DNA from 2 places in the Xanthomonas graminis pv. graminis genome. Region 2 is predicted to be linked to the other one. Evidence: predicted binding sites of a transcription regulator. Region 2 holds the regulator's gene; the other holds the start of a gene.

Region 1 (3,412 bases), 770 kb from region 2:
GTCTTGCGGCGCGATCGTAGGTGCCGATCTAGCTTCCCGATTCGGCCGATTGTGCTGGCCCTGGGCGAGGCGAAGACTGCGCCCGGCCCCCACGCCCCGTGCCATCGCCCATCGCGTTCCGCGCAGGGCGCCAGGCGCTTATCGCTGCAAGATGGGAGAGTCTGATGAACATCCAGCCGCTCAAGGGCACGCTCGCGCTTGCCTTGGTTTTCTGCATATCGCCGGCCGTCGCCGGTCCGGTCGGCTACGGCGCCGCCACCACCGGCGGCGGCAATGCGATTCCGATCAACGTCGCCACGATGGAGGCGATGCAGGCCGCGATCAATCATTATTCCGGCAGCGGCGGCCTGGTGCTGAACTACACCGGCCAATTCAACTTCGCCAGCATCGGCAACGTCTGCGCGCAGTGGCAGTTGCCGGCCAGGACGGTGCAGATCAAGAACAAGAGCAACATCACCATCAAGGGCGCCAACGGCTCGTCGGCGAACTTCGGCCTGTGGGTGGGCGGCAATGCGCACAACATCATCATCCGCAACATGACCATCGGCCTGCTGCCGGGCGGCGAGGACGCCGACTCGATCTCGCTGGAAGGCAATTCCACCGGCGAACCGTCCAACATCTGGGTCGACCACAACACCTTGTTCGCCTCGCTGACCAAGTGCGCCGGCGCCGGCGACGCCTCCTTCGACGGCGGCATCGACATGAAGAAGGGCGCTCACCACGTCACCGTGTCGTACAACCACGTGCACGACTACCAGAAGGTCGCGCTCAACGGCTACAGCGACAACGACACCAAGAACGCCGCCGCGCGCACCACCTATCACCACAACCGCTTCGAGAACGTGGAATCGCGGCTGCCGCTGCAACGCCGCGGGCTGAGCCACATCTACAACAACTACTTCAACAACGTGCTCACCTCCGGCATCAACGTGCGCATGGGCGCGGTGGCGCTGATCGAGGCCAACTACTTCGAGAATGCGAAGAACCCGGTGACCTCGCGCGACAGCAGCGAAATCGGTGACTGGGACCTGATCAACAACTACGTCGGCAGCGGCATCACCTGGAGCGTGCCGGACAGCACCAGCAAGCCCTACGCCAACGCCAGCACCTGGATCTCGTCGAAGACCTTCCCGCAGCCGCTGGGCTACATGTACACCGCGATCCCGGCCGCGCAGGTCAAGGCCAAGGTCATCGCCACGGCCGGCGCAGGCACCAACCTGGCTGAATAGGCCGTGTAACCGCCGTGCGGCCGCCCCGGCTCGGTCCGGGGCGTTGCCGCTGGCCCGTCCTTCCGCATGCGCGCCGCGCATGCGATGCGCGCGGCGCGTGCACGGATCCGCGCCGCATCGGCCGATCGGTGCATGCCAGGCCCGCAGTGCATGCGAGTCGTAATGCGTCGCCGGTGCATAACGCGATCGCGTCGCAGTCGCGCTTGCCAGATGGCATTTTTCACATCGATTTCATCGATCCGGGCGTCTCGCGACGGCCTCGCCGGCCGGTCTGCACATGCCGCTCACTTCTGTAACGGCGTTCAAAAAAACATGCGCAATTGCGCATCAAGAATCTGTGGCCGCCGCCGTTACATCGCCCAAGCATCGACAGTGGTCTCGTGCTCGGCAGGCAGAAGCTTAACCCATTTTAACTGCTGCCCAGCCGTGCCAGCACCGTTACGCATCTTTTTATTTTGTGCCAGGTTCCGCATGTTTGTAAGCCGTGGCGCAGTTCCATTTCCTTTCCCCCCAAATAGGTGTCCCATGATCGGATTTCTTCAGCGCTACAAGGTCGGCACGCGGCTCTCTGCGGCGTTCGGCGTGCTTATCCTGCTTTCCTGCGCGCTCGTCGTCGCCGGGTTGATGACCCTGGCGCAGGCGCGCGAACGCATGGAAACCATCGTCAAGCGCAACCTGACCATCCTCGGCTACGTCGGCGAGATGCAGAAGGCCAGTTCTGACGTGGCCATCAACCTGCGCAACATCGTCCTGCCGACCACGCGCGGGCAAAATCTCCAGTTCGCCAAGGCCATCGAGGGCGAGCGTGCCCGCTACAGCGACAACCATGACAGGCTCTATGCGATTCCGGTTTCGGACTCCACTGCCGCGCACATGCGCAAGGAGATCGATGACCGCTACGCGCTGACCCGCGCGGCCAATCAAAAGGTGCTGGACCTCGGCATGGAGGACAAGGACGATCTGGCGCTCATTGTGTTGATGAAGGAGGCAGGACCGGCCACCGAGAAGTGGCAGGAGGCGATCGACGTATATTCGGAGCGGCAGCACAAGCGTGGCGCCAAGGCCTATGCCGACGCCAATCTGGCGATGGACCGCGGCCGCATCATGCTGATCAGCGGCGGCGTGGCGGTGGTCGTGGTCAGCGCGCTGCTGGCCTGGCTGATCACCCGCAGCCTGACCGTGCCGCTGGGCCGCGCCACGCGCGCCGCCGAAGCGATCGCACGCGGCGAACTGGACAACGACGTGAACACTGCTGCCAACGACGAAACCGGCCGTTTGCTGAGCGCGATGCATGGCATGCAGGAACAATTGCGCAACCTGATCGCCGCACAGTTGGACATGGCCAAGCGCCATGACGCAGGCCAGATCAGCTACCGCATGGATGCGGCGGTGTTCCCCGGCGACTACGGGCGCATGGCGGCTGAAACCAACAGCGTGGTCGATGCGCATGTCGCGGTACAGCTGAAGCTGGCGCAGATCATGGGCCGTTACGCGATCGGCGACCTCAGCCAGGACATGGACCGCCTGCCCGGCGAGAAAGCGGCGTTCACCCAGACCATGGACGAGGTGAAGGCCAACCTGTCGGCGATGAACGGCCAGATCAAGCAGCTGGCGCAGTCCGCCGCCAATGGCGACTTCAGCGCCCGCGGCGACGCCGAGCGTTTCCAGTTCGACTTCCGGGTCATGGTCGAGAGCCTCAACCAGCTGATGACCACCGCCGACGGCAATCTGCAGTCGCTGTCGGCCTTGCTGCAGTCCATCGCCGCCGGCGACCTGACCGCGCGCATGCACGGCCAGTTCCATGGCGTATTCGCGCAGATGCGCGACGACGCCAACGCCACCGCCGAGCAGCTGGCCGAGATCGTCGGCCGGATCAAGCACTCGGCGGTGTCGATCAACGCCGCGGCCAGCGAGATCGCGACCGGCAACGACGACCTGTCGCGGCGCACCGAACAGCAGGCTGCGAGCCTGGAGGAAACCGCTGCCTCGATGGAGGAGTTGACCTCCACCGTGAAGCAGAACGCCGAGCATGCGCGCCAGGCCAACCAGCTCGCGGCCGGTGCCGCATCGGTGGCCTCGGAAGGCGGCGAGGTGGTCGGCCAGGTGGTGAGCACGATGAGCGGTATCGAAGCCTCGTCGAAGAAGATCGCCGACATCATCAGCGTCATCGACGGCATCGCCTT
Region 2 (3,412 bases):
CGGCGTCGTTCTGCGACACGCCGTGGCGGTCCAGACCGGCCAGCGCCGGGCCGGCCAGGCCGCCGTCGGGTTTCTTGTCGTCCTTCGGCGGCAGGCCGAGCGCGCCGAAGCCCTCGTGCACGCGGCGCACGATGGTCGCCACGCGGCGGATGATCTGCCCGGTCAGGTCCTGGAAGCTCTGCGCCAGGGCCATCTCGGTGAGATTGTGGCGGATCTTGTCGAGGATCTCGCCCTGGTCGCCGGTCAGGCCGCCGGCGCGCAGCTGTTCGGCCAGCGCGCGGCATTCCTCGGCCAGGTCCAGGGTGCGGTGGCTGGCCTTCTCGGTCATCTCCACCACGTGGTCCAGGCGCGAGCAGGCGTCGTCCAGTTCGCCGGCTTCGCTGGGAATGACCGGCAGCTCGCCGAGCGCCTGGCCCAGGTCGCGCGCCAGCCGGCTCAGGCCCTGCATCATCGGCCGCGTGCGCCAGGCGGCCAGGGTGTCGATTTCCTTGCGCCAGGCGGTTTCGTCGCCGCGCTCCAGTGCGTCCAGCGCACCTTGCAGGCGTTCGATCAGGGCGCTGCGTTCGGCGGTGGCTTGCATCAGGCGGTCGCTCCCAGGCGTTCGAAGATCTTGCCCAGCTTCTCCTGCAGCGTCTGCGCGGTGAACGGCTTGATGATGTAGCCGTTCACGCCGCACTGCGCCGCCTCGATGATCTGCTCGCGCTTGGCCTCGGCGGTCACCATCAGCACCGGCAGGTGCTTGAGCTTGTCGTCGGCGCGGATGTTGCGCAGCAGGTCGATGCCGGTCATGCCGGGCATGTTCCAGTCGGTGACCACGAACTCGAACGGTGCCGAGCGCAGTGCCGCCAGCGCACTGTTGCCGTCTTCGGCCTCTGCAGTGTTGGTGAAGCCCAGATCGCCGAGCAGATTCTTGACGATGCGCCGCATCGTCGAGAAATCGTCCACGATCAAAATCCGCATGTTCTTGTTCACCGCTAACTCCCTTGGGTCTTATTCTTCGTCTTCCAGGCCGGCGTCTGCCGCTTCGAACGCTTTCAAGCGTCCGCGCAAGCGTACCGTGGCCTGGCCGTGGATCTGGCAGACGCGCGACTCGCTGACACCGAGCACCGCGCCGATTTCCTTCAGGTTCAATTCCTGTTCGTAGTACAGCGACAGCACCAGCTGCTCGCGTTCGGGCAACTGCCCGATCGCCTTGCCCAGCTCGCGGCCGAACTCGCTGCGTTCCAGCATTTGCTGTGGATTGGGGCCGCCCTTGGCGATGGTGTCCAGCTCGCCATGGTCCTCGACCCGCGACTCCAGGCTCAGTACCTGGCCGCGTGCGGCATCTTCCATCAATCGCATGTAGTCGGGAAGCGGCATGTCCATCGCCGCGGCCACTTCGTTGGCGGCAGCGGCCCGGCCGGTGCTCTGTTCGATCTTGCGCACCGCCGAGGCGGCGTCGCGGGCACGGCGGTGCACCGAGCGCGGCACCCAGTCGCCGCGGCGGATCTCGTCGATCATCGAGCCGCGGATGCGGATCGAGGCGTAGGTTTCGAACGAGGCGCCCTGGTCGGCGTCGTAGCTGCGCGACGCCTCGATCAGGCCGATCATGCCGGCCTGGATCAGGTCGTCGATCTCGACGCTGGCCGGTAGCCGGGCCGCCAGGTGGTGGGCGATGCGCCGCACCAGGTCCGAATGCTGGGCGATGTAGTCGTTGGAACTGTTGCGCTGCACGGCGCGGTATTGGGCGGCGGCGTTCATGCGGCGACCCCCCGCTGGATGATCCGTTCGACGAAGAACTCGACGTTGCCGCGTGGCACGGTCGGCGCCTGCCAGCGCGAGGTGCGGCGGGCGATTTCGGTGATCGCCTGCGCCGACGGGCTGGACGGGTAGGCCTTGACCACCGGCTGCTGGCGCTGCACCGACAGGCGCAGCCAGTCGTCCTGCGGCACGCAGCCCAGGTAGTTCAGCGACACGTCGCCGAGGAATTTCTCGCACACCCGGCTCAGCTTGTCGTACAGCAGGCGGCCTTCGTTGGCGTCGCGGACCATGTTGGCGACGATCTGCACCCGGTCCACGCCGCGTTCGCGCGACAGCACCTTGATCAGGGCGTAGGCGTCGGTGATCGAGGCCGGTTCGTCGCAGACCACCACCACCGCGTCCTGCGCGGCCTGGCAGAAGGTCAGCACGCTGTCGGTGATGCCGGCGGCGGTGTCGATGATCATCACGTCCAGCTCGCGCTGCAGCTCGGAGAACACGTTGACCAGGCCGACGTGCTGAGCGGGCGGCAGTTCGGCCATGTGCCGGCGGCCGGAGGCGGCGGGCACCACCATCAACCCGTTGGGCATGTCGATCAGCACTTCTTCCAGGGTGCAGCGCCCGGCGACCAGGTCGGCCAGGGTGAACCTGGGGGTCAGCCCGAGCAGCACGTCGACGTTGGCCAGGCCAAGGTCGGCGTCCAGCAGCAGGGTGCGCTTGCCCATGTCGGCCAGCGCCATCGACAGGTTGACCGAGATGTTGGTCTTGCCCACGCCGCCCTTGCCGCCGGTCACGGCGATCGTGCGCACCGGGCCTAGCGGACCCAGCGGTTCGCTGCGGGTTGCCGACAGGGGGAAGGCATTGGTGAGATTGGCGTAATCACGCGACGGCATGGTTCTGCTCCGGAGTACAGGGCTTATCGGCAGCGCGCCGCAAATCTTCAAGGCGCAATACCAGGCTGGCGGCGTTGGCGCGGTGCAGGTCGTCCGGCACGCGCTGACCATCGGTCACCCAGGTGATGGGAAGCCGGTGGTCCGCGACCACCGACAGGGCACTGCCAAACCGCCCGGTTTCATCCAGCTTGGTCAAGATCACCCCCTGTGGATCGGCGCCGGCGAACCGGCGCACCACCTCGTCCAGGTCGGAGAAATGCGCGTTGGCAGGGAGTACTAGCAAGGACCGGACCACTCGCGAGGCGCGCAGCCAGTGCAATTGTGCGGCCAGGGCGCGGTCGCGCTGGCCCATGCCGGCGGTGTCGATGAGCACCAGCTTGTAGTCGCGCAGGCGCTCCAGCAACTGCTGCAGGGCGGCGTCGCTGTCGGCCTCGTGCACGGCGATGCCGAGCTGGCGGCCGTAGCTGTGCAGCTGTTCGCGGCCGCCGACGCGGATGGTATCGGTGGTGACCAGGGCCACGTCGCGGGCGGCGTGGCGTTCCAGGAAGCGCGAGGCCAGCTTGGCGATGGTGGTGGTCTTGCCGGCGCCGGTGGGGCCGATCAGGGCGATCACGCCGCCTTCCTCGATCGGATCCAGCGGCGCGATCGGCAGGCGCTTGGACAGCAGCCCCAGCATCAGCCCGCGGCCACGGTGCAGCTCCAGGTCGGCGGGGATCTGCATGACCACGTCGCGGATGAGGCCGCTGTCGAAGCCGTAGTCGTCCATCAGCTCCAGCGCCTGG

Evidence for each region. Region 2 encodes FliA, which starts transcription of late flagellar genes. Its sites were predicted from a motif close to TAAAGTTTNNCNNNCNNNGGCCGATAA; they were not measured.
Region 1: a site for FliA is predicted at 1,557-1,583, ahead of KHF85_RS06260 (methyl-accepting chemotaxis protein). Genes of this name have one in related genera too.

Annotation. Positions count from the first base shown of each region.
Region 1 is NZ_CP076255.1:1,451,630-1,455,041, forward strand. It holds gene KHF85_RS06255 (pectate lyase family protein) at 165-1,229, shown strand; gene KHF85_RS06260 (methyl-accepting chemotaxis protein) at 1,755-3,412, shown strand, end outside.
Region 2 is NZ_CP076255.1:2,220,468-2,223,879, forward strand. It holds gene KHF85_RS09690 (protein phosphatase CheZ) at 1-580, opposite strand, end outside; gene cheY (chemotaxis response regulator CheY) at 580-972, opposite strand; gene KHF85_RS09700 (RNA polymerase sigma factor FliA) at 991-1,740, opposite strand; gene KHF85_RS09705 (MinD/ParA family ATP-binding protein) at 1,737-2,630, opposite strand; gene flhF (flagellar biosynthesis protein FlhF) at 2,617-3,412, opposite strand, start outside.